Regions from separate parts of the Shewanella sp. SR1 genome, predicted to be linked through region 2. Evidence: riboswitches for the same ligand, from Rfam matches in the RefSeq annotation. Region 2 holds a riboswitch; the other holds the start of a gene.

Region 1 (8,080 bases), on a different contig from region 2:
TAAAATGAGCAAAAACAAGTTTCCGGTTAGACCAAATAAAAATGCCGTTCACTCTTAAGTGAACGGCATTAAGCATAATGCTGGCTGATTTATTTGTAGCAGTGGAAAGGCTTCAATTAAGGTTTAGCTAATTGCGCCTTTAGATTTGATTTTTAGCACTATGATGCTAACCACAAACACCACACTACAGGCCACTAAACCAGCCACAACTGACTCAGTAAATCCAAGTACGACATAACCCGTTAAGCTAATAAACGCCGCAATTAATGCATACGGTAGCTGAGTGACGACATGGTCGATATGGTGACAACTCGCGCCCGTAGACGACAAAATCGTAGTATCGGAAATCGGTGAACAGTGATCGCCAAATACCGCGCCCGCCAGCACAGAAGCAAGCATAGGTAGCATCATGCCAGTGTGACTTCCCATCGCCATATCCGCAGCAATCGGCAACATGATACCGAACGTGCCCCAGCTAGTACCGGTTGAGAACGCAGTAATACCCGCTAACACAAACATTAGGGCAGGCAAAAAGGCGAACGGAATATTGCCCGTCGCGAGACTTGCCATAAACTTGCCGGTTTCGAGTTGGCCAATCACGCCTGCGATAGTCCAAGCAAATAACAGGATATAAATCGCTGGCAGCATAGAGCGAGCGCCCTGCACTATGCCTTTGACTATCATTGATTTCTCAACGCCTTGGACTAAATTCAATATCAGCGAAATCGCTAAACCGATTAATGCACCAAAGAAAAGGGATGAACTGACATCGGTTTTCTCAAATGCTGAAATAATATTAAATTCAATCCCTTCAGCGGCAAGTACTTGAGCGCCACTGTTGACCATAAAATACAGGGTCGCAAATACCAATACAGTAATAGGCAAGAATAACCCTAAGATCTTACCGGTTTCGGCCTCAGGTAAATCCGCATTGGCTCCAGGCGGTAATCCTTTTGACTCATCGTATAAATTACCACGTTGGGCATTGAGTTCATGCTCGCGCATTGGCCCAACATCTAATCCCATAAAGACAACGAAAAGTAATAATAACAAGGAGAAAATTGCATAGAAGTTCATTGGGATCATTTGAATAAAAATACTCAAATGGCCCGTATCAGCAAAACCATGGGCCGTTAATATTCCACCAATAAGTGCAATAATATACGCGCCCCAACTTGATACTGGAGAAATAACGCACACAGGTGCCGCAGTAGAATCTAATAAATAAGCTAACTTAGCGCGGGAAATATAATAACGGTCGGTAACAGGTCTAGCGACCGAACCTACGACTAAGCTATTGAAATAGTCGTCAATAAAAACCACACACCCTAAAAACATGGTTAATAATTTAGCGTCACGTTTATTACGTATATGTAAACGAGCCCAATCGGCAAAAGCCCGCGCGCTGCCACTTACGGTAATTAACGCTGTGATCATTCCCAGTACAATTAAGAAACCGAGAATATATAAGTTCCACGAATTAAGGCCTTCGCCCGTCCAAAAAAGTCCTTTAACGCCATTAAATACAAATTCACCCGTCGCTACAGGTGAAAATTGATTGAGCAATAAAGCACCAATTAAAATACCTAACCCCAAAGAAAGCAGTACACGGCGAGTTAAGATCGCCAACACAATAGCCACCGCAGGCGGCAGCAAGGAAAGCGCCGAATCGGCATAATTCATAACAGTCATTGATTATTATCTTCGTTAAATACGAATGGAGGGCGACTGAACTGGTGGGGAAAGGCAATAGATACCCAAGGTCACCTGTCCTATCAGTAGCGCTCCATAGTAACTATTTCCAATATCCATATCGGAAAATACTATGGCAGTGTTGCACCTATTAGGTACAACCCCAGCAGTTGATCGTGATAAATCGAACCACTTCGGCACCAAATCCTTTCGCAATCGATCAACGGAATCACCCTACTGATCACTACTAATATTTGGCGCGCCTCTACTTCTAAGAACGCCCGTACCCGAGCGTGAGGCACATAAAAACATAAGCGGCTTAGCAGATGCTACCGCAAAGCCACTTAATGTGACCTAGATCACAGTTTAAATCAACCGAGACTTGTGATCAGCTCAGGAACCGCCTCAAATAAGTCCGCAACTAAGCCATAATCGGCAACTTGGAAAATTGGCGCTTCAGGATCTTTGTTAATAGCAACGATTACTTTCGCGTCTTTCATGCCCGCTAAATGTTGAATCGCGCCAGAAATTCCCACAGCAATATATAAGTTAGGCGCAACGATTTTACCGGTTTGACCCACTTGTAAATCGTTAGGCACGAAGCCAGCATCAACTGCCGCGCGTGATGCGCCAACCGCAGCACCGAGCTTGTCAGCAAGCTGCTCTAACATGCCGAAGTTTTCACCACTGCCCATACCACGGCCGCCAGAAACAATAATGCCAGCATTACCTAACTCTGGACGGGCTGATACCGTCAAAGATTGAGAAACAAACTGAGTTCTCGCTTCAAACACTTTATCGAGTGTCGTCACAGCCGCGCTGTTACCTTCTGGCGCAGCATCAAACGCACTGGCGCGTACTGTCATCACTTTGATGGCATCATGGCTTTGCACTGTCGCTAAGGCGTTACCCGCATACACAGGGCGCACAAAAGTGTCCGCACTGACGACGGTAATGACTTCAGAGATTTGCGCAACATCTAATAATGCTGCCACACGCGGAAGCGTGTCCTTACCTAAGCTCGAAGCAGAAGCCAGAATGTGGCCATAGTTTGGCGCTAAGTCCACCAGCAATTTGGCAAAATTTTCCGCTAAATGCGCTTCATACACGCTGGCATCGGCAACGAGCACTTGGCTAACGCCTTGTAGTGCTTGCGCAGCTTGGACAACCGCGCCACATTGGTGACCCGCAACCAGTACATGCACTTCATCGCCAATGGCGCGGGCGGCAGTGACGATTTTTGCCGTATCGAGTTTCAGTGCGGCATTATCATGTTCAGCTAATACTAAAATGGCCATTTAGATCACCTTCGCTTCATTTTTTAACTTTTCAACTAGCTCAGCAACCGACGCTACCATGATGCCTGCTTTACGCTCTGCTGGCGGAGTGACCTTCACAACCGTTTGGTGACTCTTTAACGTCACGCCCAAGTCAGCCACTGTAAAGACTTCTAATGGCTTACGCTTGGCTTTCATAATGTTAGGCAGTGAAGCATAACGAGGTTCGTTCAAACGTAGATCGGCAGTCACGACTGCAGGTAGCGGCATAAGTAAGGTTTGCATACCACCGTCAACTTCGCGAGCGACTTGCACAGATTGACCTTCCAATTTGATTTCAGAAGCAAAGGTCGCCTGTGGCATATCCATCAGCGCCGCGAACATTTGACCAGTTTGGTTGTTATCGCCATCGATAGATTGCTTACCAAAAATCACCAGTTCGGCTTGTTCTTTGTCTTGTACCGCTTTGAGCAATTTGGCGATAGATACTGGCACCAGTTCTTCTTCAGTATCGATATGAATCGCACGGTCTGCGCCTAATGCGAGCGCGGTACGTAATTGTTCTTGCACGGCTTTATTACCAATACTGACAACAACCACTTCAGTAGCGCTACCCGCTTCTTTTAAACGAACCGCTTCTTCTACTGCGATTTCACAAAAAGGGTTCAACGCCATTTTTAGGTTTGCAGTGTCAACACTTGTATTGTCAGCTTTGACCCTGACCTTCACATTGGCATCAACAACGCGCTTAACGGGCACCAATACTTTCATAGGGTTTCCTTCCTACACTTTCATGTACATGGACAAAACATTGGTTAATACCAATGCAGGATAGAGCAACTTTACGTCCTGTTAACGTTAACGTCAACCAAAGTCAAACGCCTGTTTGCATTTTTTAATCCGCGCAACGGCTACTTTTTTGGACACTTATTTGAGTAAATAAGAAAAGTTCAAAATATAAATAATATTTAATTTACTTAAAACGCATAATTTTATTTGATTCGAGCTATATTAGTTTCTATCATTTAGGTGTTGTTCACCATTATCCTGTATTAAAAATTAGAGTGGGACGAAAATAGATATGAGCGAATTTTTAGAGATATTAACTCACGGCCGTCGTTTTAAAGCAGCAGTTAAAGAACTTAGCGTTGAAGAGTTACGTGATTTAGCCGACAAATTAGATAAAATTTTAGTAGAACGCGAGTCTATGGCTGAGGAAGAAGAACAAGCCATGGCAGCTCGTAATGCTAAGATTGAAGAAATCCGTCAACAAATGGAAGCCGTTGGTTTATCAATTGATGACTTAGGTGGCGTAGCTGTTAAAGCAACCGCGAAAAAACGCGCTCCTCGTCCAGCTAAATACCAAATCGAAGTTGACGGTGAAATGGTTCAATGGACTGGCCAAGGCCGTATGCCAACCGTATTTAAGAACGAGATCAATAAAGGTCGTTCTATGGAAGATTTCTTAATCTAATCCAATTCGGTGTGGCGGTTCGAGTAACCAACACACATTTGCATAAAAGCTCGCATTCATTGCGGGCTTTTTTATATCCATTATTGGCTGCAATCTAAAACGACAAGCGTAAATCCCACGCCTCATTCCCGCTCAAATTGCGTTACAATTCAACCTTAGTATTTACATCTGCTTTCAGTTACTCTTTATTCACCCTCATTCGATTGAATAAAATAATGCAGATAAACAATAAGATAATTATAAGCTGCAGCATAATCGCTAGCTTAGTCTCACAGACCACATATGCCCAAATCAAGACAGGGACAACCTCCAATAAACTCACGGCTTTTACCCATGCTGAATTAATGATTGAGCCGGGTAAGCGTTTAAGCGATGCCACTTTATTGGTTGAAAATAATCGAATTAAAGCCATTATTGAGCACGGTGACATTCCCGCTGGCGCATTTAAAGTCGATTTGAGTGGTTATACTATTTACCCTGGATTTATCGATCCTTTCACCGATTATGGGATTGAGTTCGAATATCCAAAACTTGGGCTCACTCGCCCTGTCTATGATATTAAACGTATCGGCGGCAATGCAGACAATGGCGCAATTCATTCTGAAAAAGAATGGTTTAATTACGTTTATCCCAATAAAGAACGCGCGAAAGAGTGGATCAATAATGGCTTTACGAGTGTGCAAAGTAGCAAACTCGACGGAATCTTCCGAGGGACGGGTGTTAGCCTGTCATTAGCAGACAAAACCGCCAACGAAGTGATTTATCGTGCCCGCAGTCAACCTTTTATGGCATTCGATAAAGGCTCATCTGAACAAGATTATCCGTCATCATTAATGGGCAGTATTGCACTTATTAGACAAACCTTTGCCGACGCCAATTGGTATAACCAAAATAAAAACAAACAAGGCAATGGCGCAATAAACAATCAAGTCGAATTTAATATCGCCTTTGAACGCTTAGATAATTTAACCGATAAGCAAATTATCTTTGAAACCAAAAACCTCAACGATCAATTGCGTGCAGCCCATTTGCTCAAAGAACATAAACTGTCAGCCAATCTACTCGGTAATGGTCAAGAATACTCGCGCATCAATGAGTTAAAGGCGCTGAACTACCCGTTAATCTTGCCTTTAAACTATCCGCAAGCACCTGATGTCGGGACAGATGATACCGATCGCGAAGTGTCACTGGCGGATTTAAGACAGTGGGAACGTGCGCCAACCAATCCAGCAGAAGTTGCAAAAGCAGGTATTCCCTTCGCGCTAACGCAGTTTGGTATTAAGACCGATGCTTTTTGGCCGCGACTGCGCCAAGCCATTACTCAAGGTTTAACTGAAGAGCAAGCCTTAGCCGCACTGACCACCCAAGCCGCCGAGATGACAGGCACCGCCGATTTTACCGGCAAACTCGCACCCGGTTACATGGCAGACTTTGTAGTCACTAAGGGCAATATTTTTAAAGAGGGCCAGATCTACAGTGTTTGGTTGCAAGGTCAGGAGCAAAGTCTTCGCTCACTGCCCCAAGCACGATTACTGGGCGATTATCAATTAAGCCTCAATAACCTCACGCTGGATTTATCGCTGCAAGATGTGAGTAAAGGTGATAAACCCAAAATCCAAGGCAGCTTAAGCAGTGGCGAACAAAGCATCGCGCTCACTCAACTTAAGTTAGATGACGACGGTCGATTAAGCTTTACTGCCGATTTGAGCGCCGCAGGCATCAATGGCCTTAGCCGCTTTACCCTGTGGATGGCCGATGACGGTATTCAGGGCCGCATGGTCGATGCCAAGAGTCGCACCACAAATGTTGCCGGTATTGCGATAGCGCAAACTGCAGCGGTTAATAGTGCCACTCAAGAAGACAATCAAACGCCCAAGGATAAAGCCAACACAAGTCTAGTGAGTCACCTCACCTACCCTAACGTCGCTTACGGACTGAGAGAAGCCCCTAATGTTGAGAAGCTGCACATCAAGAATGCCACCCTGTGGACATCGGATAAACAAGGTATTCTCGAACATGCTGATCTCTTGATGGCCAATGGCCGCATCGAAAAAATTGGCCAACAATTAAGTACGCCATCAGGTTATCAAGTCCTCGATGCAACAGGTAAACACCTCACCGCTGGCATAGTCGATGAACACTCGCATATCGCCATTAATGGCGGTACTAACGAAGGAACAGACGCAGTTACCTCTGAAGTACGCATTGGTGATGTGATTAATCCCGACGATATTTCAATCTATCGCGCCTTAGCAGGCGGTGTCACCAGCGCACAAATACTCCACGGCAGCGCCAATCCTATCGGCGGCCAATCGCAACTGATCAAAATGAAATGGGGCGAAACGGCAGAGCAACTTAAATTTGCTAACGCGCCCGCCAGTATCAAGTTCGCGCTAGGTGAAAACGTTAAGCAGAGCAACTGGGGAGAGAAATTTGTACAACGTTTCCCACAAACCCGCATGGGAGTCAAAGCGTTATTTGAAGAAACCTTCGATGCCGCCATCGCCTATGAGAATGCGTTAAAAGCCTATGATGACCTGCGCTCCAGCGATAAGAAAAAAACCGTCGCACCGCGCCCAAGTTATCGCCTGCAGGCGGTGGCCGAAGTATTAAATCAGCAACGTGATGTGCACATTCATTCTTACGTGCAGTCAGAAATTCTGATGTTTATCCGCCTAGCCGAGGCCTATCACTTTAAAGTGCAAACCTTTACCCATGTGCTCGAAGGTTACAAAGTGGCGAGTGAACTGGCCGCCCATGGCGCTGGCGCCTCGACCTTTGCCGATTGGTGGGCCTATAAGTTTGAGGTGTACGACGCGATTCCGCAAAACGCTTGCCTGATGCAAAAAAAAGGCGTGACCACCAGCATAAACTCAGACGACTATGAAATGCAGCGCAGACTCAACCAAGAAGCAGCTAAATCTATGATGTATTGCAATATGTCGAAGGAAGATGCTTGGAACATGGTCACTATCAATCCAGCCAAACAATTAAGAGTCGATGAATTTGTGGGTTCACTCACCCCGGGAAAAATGGCCGATGTCGTGCTGTGGAACGCAGAGCCACTGTCGATTTACGCCAAAGTGACGCAGGCATGGGTTGAAGGAAAACGCTACTTTGACCGCGACCAAGACCAAGTCGCCCAGCTCGCCGTAGTCAACGAGCGCGCCGCACTTATCCAAAAAATTCTCAGCAGTGATGATCAAGCCAAAGCGGGTGAAAAAGTCACGCCACTTAACGAGCCACAGTGGCACTGCGACACCCACTATCAGGCATGGGGCCACACTCATGAGGGAGCCAAATAATGCAACATTCATCTAAACCCGTTTTGTTTGCGGCGCTACTGGGCGCGATTTGCACCACGCTGGCCCCAGCGATGGCCAGCGATATCGTGCCAACACCTAAACAAAGTCGCAGCGTACTGATTAAAAACGCCACTGTGCACACAGTCAGTCAAGGCGTGCTCAGCAACACTGATGTCTTGATTGAAAATGGCAAGATCACGGCCGTTGGGCCTCAACTCACCAGCCAAACCAACAGTGCAACCGCAGAAACCAGTGACACTCAAGTCGTCGATGCCAGCGGTAAACACTTGTATCCGGGCTTAATCGCCCTAGACACCAGCTTAGGTTTGGTC
Region 2 (8,080 bases):
GATCGAAAAATGGGATCCGCAGGATGGTCTACTCTGGTTGCACCTTCGCTATCGCAATAAAAAGGCGCGCCACTGGATACTCAATAGCGGCCTGCCGAAGGTCGAGAGTGATGCCCTACTCGCCCAAGATACTCGCCCCCGCGCCGTTATCGCCGGCGAAGGCATATTGCTCGCGTTACGCGGCGTCAACCTCAACCCCAATTCAGCTCCCGAAGACATGGTGGCCGTGCGTATTTATGCCGATAAACAGCGGATCATATCCACCTGCGATCGCGAGTTACAGTCGGTCAAAGATGTCGCCGAGCTGATCCTTGAGGGCAATGGGCCTGCAACTACGGGCGACTTTATCGTCGCTGTCTGCGAGCGACTCACTAACCGTAAAGTCGAGTTCATCGATAAGTTAGAAGAACAACTCTCTGATTTAGAAGAGCTCGTTGTCTCGGGCAATGTAAAAGACTTACGCACAGATATCGCCGAACTACGCCGCCAAACTGTCGCCATTCGCCGCTATTTAGCGCCCCAGCGTGAAGCCTTTTCAAAAATGATTTCCGAGCAAGTTAGTCTGTTTAACGATTCGGAGCGACTTAAACTCAGGGAAACAAATGATAAGCTTATCCGCACCATTGAAGATCTCGATGCCCTGCGCGATAGGGCGAATGTGACTCAGGAAGAATTACTCAGCCAACAATCGGAACAGCTCAATAAACGCTTATATTTCTTATCTTTAGTGTCGGCAATTTTCTTACCATTAGGCTTTTTAACCGGCTTACTCGGGGTCAATATTGGCGGCATACCGGGCGCCGACAACACTTGGGCCTTCGCCACCTTCTGCGGCATATTAATCTCACTCGTCGCCCTACAAATGGCACTGTTTTATCGATTTAAGTGGTTATAGCCACCTTAAAAACAACAACGCCAATCGATTAGGATTGCGTTGTTTTCGTTCATTCTTATAAGCTGAATGTTATGAGCTAATGCTTATGCTCTAAGCGGGCGATTATGTCGTCGGCAACTCAAACACATGAGTCATGACTTTATAAAGCTCTGTCCCTTGGTGCACAGACGCCGAAGCAAAATGCAAAATCGGCACGCAGTCCTGCGGCAAACTGACCGTCTTTAGCTCATCTGCCGTACCGTATAAATCCATACGCAGTAAATTCACTAAGGGCTGTCCCGCAGTCAGTGGCTCACCCACAGGCGCGAGGTATTCCACTAACCCTGAACTTGGCGCGTGATACTTTTTATAGTCCTTAAGGTAACAACCAAAGCGCTGCATTTTAGCGGGCGCAACAGTTTCAGCGATCACGCCGCTGTGGCTTAAATACGCCAAAATCCCTTGGGCATCAACCAACGCATCCTCAAGACAGACGCGCTCTTGGCTCGCCAACTCCAAGGTTAACGCTGACACAGCAACGGCTAAATCTCGCCCCTGCGCTTTTGCAAAATCACTTAATTGCCACCAAGGACAAAACGCTGCCTCATCCATAGCACCACCAAAGGTGTTGGGGATAACAAGCGTATAAGGGATCGACAAAAACTGCGCGGCAGCTAAGTCATATTCAGGACAATACAAGTGCTTACAGGATTTAGGACCCGTATGCAGATCGAGCACTATATCCGCGCCGTGGGCCATAATCTGCAGATTAACCGCAAGCCTATGCCCGGTTGTAATGCCCCATTCATGCCGTAATTTTTGCTGACAGGCTTCAACCAAAGTACTGCGATAAGCTTGGATCAGCTCGCTATCACTCAACTTGGCATGTTCGCTATACCAAGTTGGCAAATCGATAGCATGATTCAAATACTCACGATTCCAATTCGCCCCCGTAATAGGATCAAATCGGCCAAGGGTAAACTCACCACTTTTTTGGTTGATCCCAAGAGGATTGGCAAGCGGCACTAAGGTGATTTCGCCGCGGATGTCACAGTGTTCGAGCTGCTTCATCAACTGATAAATCACCGCATTACCTTGCACTTCAGCGCCGTGGACATTGGCCTGAATATACACTTTAGGGCCAGTCGCCTTATCGTCGCTCGGCTTAAAATGGTAAATAGGCAAGGTAAGCGCTTGCCCTGCGGCAAGCTCGCCAATTTGCAGAGACGATGTTGTCGGCAGCATATTAAGCGCCTTCGAACAGATTTTGATGCAGCGATTTCACCACTTGCGCCGCTTCCGATTCTGCCACTAACACACACAGATTATGTGGGCTGGCGCCTTGGCAAATCATCCGCACATTGTGTGGTTCTAACACTTCAAACACACGGCGACAAATACCTGGCGTGGTCGCGATGCGGTTACCGATAATCGCCACTAAGGCCAAACCGTCTTCGACGCGCACCCGGCAATGCTGTGATAATTCTTGCAACAATGCCTCACTCAACAAACCTTGGCCACTTGAATCTGAGCCAGTTTTATCGAGGGTTAGAGACACGTTCACTTCTGAGGTGGTAATTAAATCCACACTGATCTTATGTCGCGCCAATGTCGCAAAGGTTTCCGCTAAAAAGCCCTGTGCATGCAACATTTGCAAGCTGTGAAGATTTAACAGGGTTTGGTCGCGGCGCAAAGCCACAGCGCGGAATACGGGCGCATCTTCCACTTGATGACGGATCCAAGTCCCGCCCTTTTCAGGCTCTTTACTTGAACCCACAAACACTTGAATTTGTTGACGAACAGCAGGAAGAATGGTCGCAGGATGCAATACCTTGGCACCAAAGGTCGCCATCTCGGCGGCTTCATTAAAGCTGATCTCGGCAATCGGAAAGGCATTGGGCGCAAGGCGAGGATCGGTTGTATAAATCCCTACGACATCGGTCCAAATCTCGACCGCTGAGGCGCGTAGCGCTTCGGCTAACAGCGCAGCAGAATAATCACTACCACCGCGGCCTAATGTGGTCGTTTGACCTGCTTCATCGGCACCGATAAAGCCTTGTGTGACAATCACTTGTTCCGCTAATAGTGGCTGAAGATAATCACGAGCTAAAGTCGCAATCTGCTCAACCTGAGGTTCCGCGCGGCCAAAGTGGCTGTCGGTACGTAATACTCGGCGTACATCGAAGGCGCTGGAGTTAACACCTTTCTCGCGGATGACTGCTGAAAACAACGCCGAAGAACATTGCTCACCGAGGGACAACAACTCATCCATGGTCGCTTTGCTGCGTTGTGATGCGAGCGCGTCACTCAATACTGACATGCGACTCAATAATTTATCTAATGCGGCGGCCACATCGTTAGGACGACCGAGCTTATCTAAAATCGCGTATTGAATTTGGGCAATTTGTTTTAATCGCTGTAATCGACCATCGTCGTTGATGGATTCTTGAGTCAATTCCACTAACAGATTGGTCACGCCACTCGATGCGCTGACCACGACTAAACGGCAATGAGGATTAGCTAACACTATGTCGGCACAGCGATTCATAGCGTTATAGTCGGCGACTGAGGTGCCACCAAATTTTGCGACAACGAGGGACATTAGCGCACCTCCGTGAAACACGTAGGGCAAGAAATAAACGCAGATTGAATAAAATATTGATTAACTAACATGATCACACTCCGAACTAACTTCGTTCGAAGAGCCTGGTGCTCAATGATAACGCACCCCAAAAGAAGGGAAACAGCAATCGTCACCAGAAGCTCTCCACCAATTACAGGTGACAATCGTCAGGATTCAGCCTGAGCGACCGACATAAACATGCAGCAACCATATCTATGCCTCGGCGTTAATCTCCCTCATCAGTCATCGCTGGAGTTTGTGCTCCTCTGACCGACTACCTAGTTAACGCTCCTCTTCTGTTCCTTTCCTAGGAAAGGGACGAAAAAAGTAGCAATAAACCCCTAATGAAGTCAATGCTAATTTCATAACAAATGAATAATTTAAATAAAATCTTTTGAAAACAACTAAGTGCTTAAATCGGGTAACTCGTATACCAACTGCACATAATCACTAAATTTGCCTAAACACACTTCATCATGTCCGGCCAAGGTGCAAGGCACTAAGCTCACATCCCCTTGTTCGACCACATAAATCGCGTATTGATTAAATTTCTTCCCCAATTGCAGCGCCATCGTTCTATCGATAAACACGGCCCAGCTTTTTTCCATGTGGGATAAATCCGGCGCCGCGCCCACTAAAGCACGATAGGGACTGCCGAGTAATTCAATTTCACGGAGAAGTTGGCGATCGAGTAAACGGTTTTGACTGGGAGAAAGCAGCTTTGAAGCGGGATTATGAGCGGTAATAACAGCAAAGGAAAAATCACAGGATAATGCTTGAGTCAGCAAAAATAACGGCGCTTGGTAACATTGCCACAAATCTTGAGTCTTATTGTCCATTGGTAGTCTAATCGAAAAATGAACCCAGGCTAGTGTAGCAGAGTGATTGTAAAATCCAAAGAGGCGTGAACTGGCTCACAGGAATGGCAAATACATTAGTTATACTAATCAATAGCTAAAGTAAATATCATGGTAAAAAACCCGACTCACCTAAAATTTGTTAACATTTCATTTGTTAACAAATGACTAAAACGAGTACAATGTACGTACTGGTGAGTTGAAACAGATTGAGCAAGATGCTTATCGTTCAATACAGTTTGTTACATATATCGCTTTAAGTAACGTGAACTGACCGGGCATCTGTTTAAAATGTGTTCTACATTTGATTTGTCTTTTAAACATTTAAAAAAAACAATAGTTAAGGAACTTATTCTAACTATTGCTTATCGAAGTTGGTACTGATTACGTTTTCTCGTATTACACTTAAACGTGCACTTAATCTACATCCAGATATAGATGTCACCGTAAAGATTTTCCTTTTGAGCACAAAGCAGTTCAAGGAAGTATCAACGCTTTTATGAATATAAGAGCCCGAAGTAAGTTGCTCTTATTGGTTAGTATAAACTGATTAAAATTTAGGTAAATAATATGCAAAATCCGCACATTCTGATCGTTGAAGATGAAGCCGTTACCCGTAACACGCTGAGAAGTATTTTCGAGGCAGAAGGGTATGTGGTAACTGAGGCCAATGATGGCGCAGAAATGCATAAGGCTATGCAGGAAAACAAAATTAACTTGGTCGTTATGGACATTAACTTGCCAGGCAAGAATGGCCTGTTGTTGGCACGTGAACTACGTGAAATCAACAACATCGGTCTGATCTTCCTGACAGGTCGTGACAACGAAGTCGACAAAATCCTTGGACTTGAAATTGGCGCGGACGATTATATTACCAAGCCGTTCAACCCACGTGAATTGACGATTCGTGCTCGTAACCTTCTGACTCGCGTCAACAGCGCTGGTGCCGAAGTCGAAGAAAAGAGCTCAGTAGAATACTATCGCTTCAACGATTGGAGCTTAGAGATCAACAGCCGTTCATTAGTGAGCCCACAGGGTGAATCTTACAAACTGCCACGTAGCGAATTCCGCGCTATGCTGCACTTTGTTGAAAACCCAGGCAAAATTTTGACTCGTGCCGATCTACTGATGAAAATGACTGGCCGTGAACTTAAGCCACACGATCGTACTGTAGACGTGACTATCCGTCGTATCCGTAAGCATTTCGAAAGCTTGCCAGATACGCCAGAAATCATCGCGACTATCCACGGTGAAGGCTATCGCTTTTGCGGTAACTTAGAAGGCTAATTGCCCGCTAAGCGACACCCGCATTAGCAACAGGATTGATTCGATAAGCATCAATTCACAAAAAAACCAGATCCTAGGATCTGGTTTTTTTATGTCTAAAATTTAGCGAATCAGATTAATAGGCGACGCTTACAGAGTTAAGAGTCAGGCTGATGGCAAAGCCGATGTCCAAAATAGAGACGAAAATCTTCTTATAAAACAGCAGTATAATTATAAAACAAGCTCCACCTATCAGCGCTAATGAGAGCGAGTGATGTAAGAGCGAAACAAGGAGCGAGCCTACAACGTATGGCATACGCAAGCAGGCCCGCTCTCTATCTCGCGCTACTTAGCGCTTTTCAGCTGTCTATCGAGGAAATCCGCTAATGAGCGGTATAAGTGATTACGCACTTTCTCGCCACGCATCGAATGTTTAGATCCCGGATAATCGATCATCTGGAATAATTTGCCTTCATCCTGCAGCGCTTTATAAACCCGAGTGCTGTTTTCAAACAAGACGTTATCGTCAGCCATGCCGTGATACATCAACAGACCTGCTTGATAGTTTTTCACGTAAGGAAACACGCTGCTGGCTTCATAACCCTTTTCATTACCTTCGGGGTGACCTAAGTAACGCTCAGTATAATGGGTGTCATACAAGCGCCAGTCGGTCACAGGTGCGCCCGAAATCGCGGCTTTAAAGTAATCCGGCGCCTTAAATAAACTCATCAAGGCCATGTAACCACCGTAACTGTGGCCGTAAATCGCCACATTATCGGCATCGACAAAGGGCTGACTCCGTAAATAATCCACCCCCACTTTTTGATCATTCACTTCAGCTTCGCCCAAATGACGGTAAATCACCTGCTCGAACTGAGTGCCTCTGTGGGCACTGCCGCGGTTATCTAATTGGAATACCACATAGCCTTGTTGCACAAGATACTGGGTAAAGTAGTCCTGCTCGCTCCAACTATTGGTCACTAACTGGGCGTGCGGCCCACCATAAACCCGCACTACGACAGGGTATTTCTTGCTTGCATCGAAGGGAACGGGTTTGAATAAGCGGGTTTGCAGCACTTGGCCATCTTCGGCTTTCAGTTCACCAAATTCAGGGATTTGCCACAGCCCTGCATAATCATATAAAGGATGACCTTGCTTAACCGCATTTTGCTCGACCCAAGCCAGTTGCTGGCCCTCGTCACCGTGTAAACTGATTTGCGGTGGCTGAGATAAGCTGTTGAAATAATCCAGATATACGCTCTGATTATCGGCGAAAACAGGATTGTGCATCCCCGCTTGCTTGCTCACGCGCTCAACCTTGCCGCCCGCTAAAGGCACGCGATAAAGCTGTTTTTCAATTGGCGTGTCTTTACGGCCGGTGAAATACACCCAGCCTGCGGTTTCATCTATGTATTCCAACTCATCGACAGCCCACTCGCCCTTAGTCAATTGTGTTTTGAGTTTACCTTTTAAGTCAAAAAGATACAGATGATTAAAGCCGTCACGCTCAGATGCCCAAATAAAGGCAGACTGCTGTTTTAAGAAATGCAGATCGTTATTGAGGTTTACCCAAGCATCACTGCGTTCTTTCACTAAGGTTTTTGGCTTAGTCAGCGCATCTAACGCCACTAACTGCAAATCGAGCTGATGTTGATCTCGGCTCTGCCACTGGAACGACAAGTGTTTGCTATCGGGCAACCAATCGACACGCGGCAGATAAATGTCTTTGCTATTCTCTTCGCGCAGGCTCACCCAATTGATGGCCTTATCTTTTAGCGTGACCACACCTAATGCGATGTCGACGTTGTTTTTACCTGCGGCAGGATAACGCTGCTCGGTGAGTTTAATACCATCGGCATAGATCTCATTGCGCGTCACTTGCTCGACCGCAGATTCGTCGATACGGGTGAAGGCGATAGCCGATTCATCGGGCGCCCACCAGTAACCGGTCATGCGATCCATTTCTTCTTGAGCGACAAACTCGGCCATGGCATTTTTAATTGCCCCGCCGCCATCGGTCGTCATAGCTTGGAGTTTTTTCGTCGCCAGATCTAACACATACAAATTTTGATCCCGCACGAAAGACACAAAATGCCCCTTGGGCGATAAGCGTGCATCTGTAGCAAACCCTTCGCCAATCGGCAATTGGGTCACGCTATTGTCGACGAGGGAAAAATAATACAGATTGCCAGAGGCCGGAATTAATAGCGCTTGGCTATCATCGGCCCAGAAGTACTCCATAATGCCTTCGCCATAAATACGTTGGCGCTCGCGGCGGGCTTTTTCTTCATCGGATAATTCATTTGTCGCAAGTTTATCGGCATTTAATAGCAGGCTCGACTCACCGGTTTTGACATCCATCTGCCAGAGATCATAAAAACTTTGATTATCTTTACGGCCAGCAAGATAGGTAACCCGCAGCCCATCGGGTGACAATTTTAAGCCACGGGGACTGGTGCC

What was found. Region 2 has a riboswitch for lysine ahead of lysC (lysine-sensitive aspartokinase 3). Riboswitches for the same ligand answer to the same signal wherever they lie in the genome.
Region 1: linked by a shared signal. The riboswitch ahead of KV201_RS06950 (Na+/H+ antiporter NhaC family protein) and the one ahead of lysC (lysine-sensitive aspartokinase 3) in region 2 are both predicted to bind lysine.

What each region holds. Positions count from the first base shown of each region.
Region 1 is NZ_JAJAEF010000006.1:41-8,120, forward strand. Features, by position in the region: gene KV201_RS06950 (Na+/H+ antiporter NhaC family protein) at 124-1,692, opposite strand; lysine riboswitch at 1,772-1,968, opposite strand; gene KV201_RS06955 (electron transfer flavoprotein subunit alpha/FixB family protein) at 2,064-2,990, opposite strand; gene KV201_RS06960 (electron transfer flavoprotein subunit beta/FixA family protein) at 2,991-3,740, opposite strand; gene KV201_RS06965 (H-NS family nucleoid-associated regulatory protein) at 4,051-4,443, shown strand; gene KV201_RS06970 (amidohydrolase family protein) at 4,659-7,748, shown strand; gene KV201_RS06975 (amidohydrolase family protein) at 7,748-8,080, shown strand, end outside.
Region 2 is NZ_JAJAEF010000001.1:132,465-140,544, forward strand. Features, by position in the region: gene KV201_RS00620 (zinc transporter ZntB) at 1-895, shown strand, start outside; gene KV201_RS00625 (succinylglutamate desuccinylase/aspartoacylase family protein) at 998-2,119, opposite strand; gene lysC (lysine-sensitive aspartokinase 3) at 2,121-3,476, opposite strand; lysine riboswitch at 3,627-3,801, opposite strand; gene KV201_RS00635 (DUF3293 domain-containing protein) at 3,902-4,336, opposite strand; gene arcA (two-component system response regulator ArcA) at 4,925-5,641, shown strand; gene KV201_RS00645 (S9 family peptidase) at 5,966-8,080, opposite strand, start outside.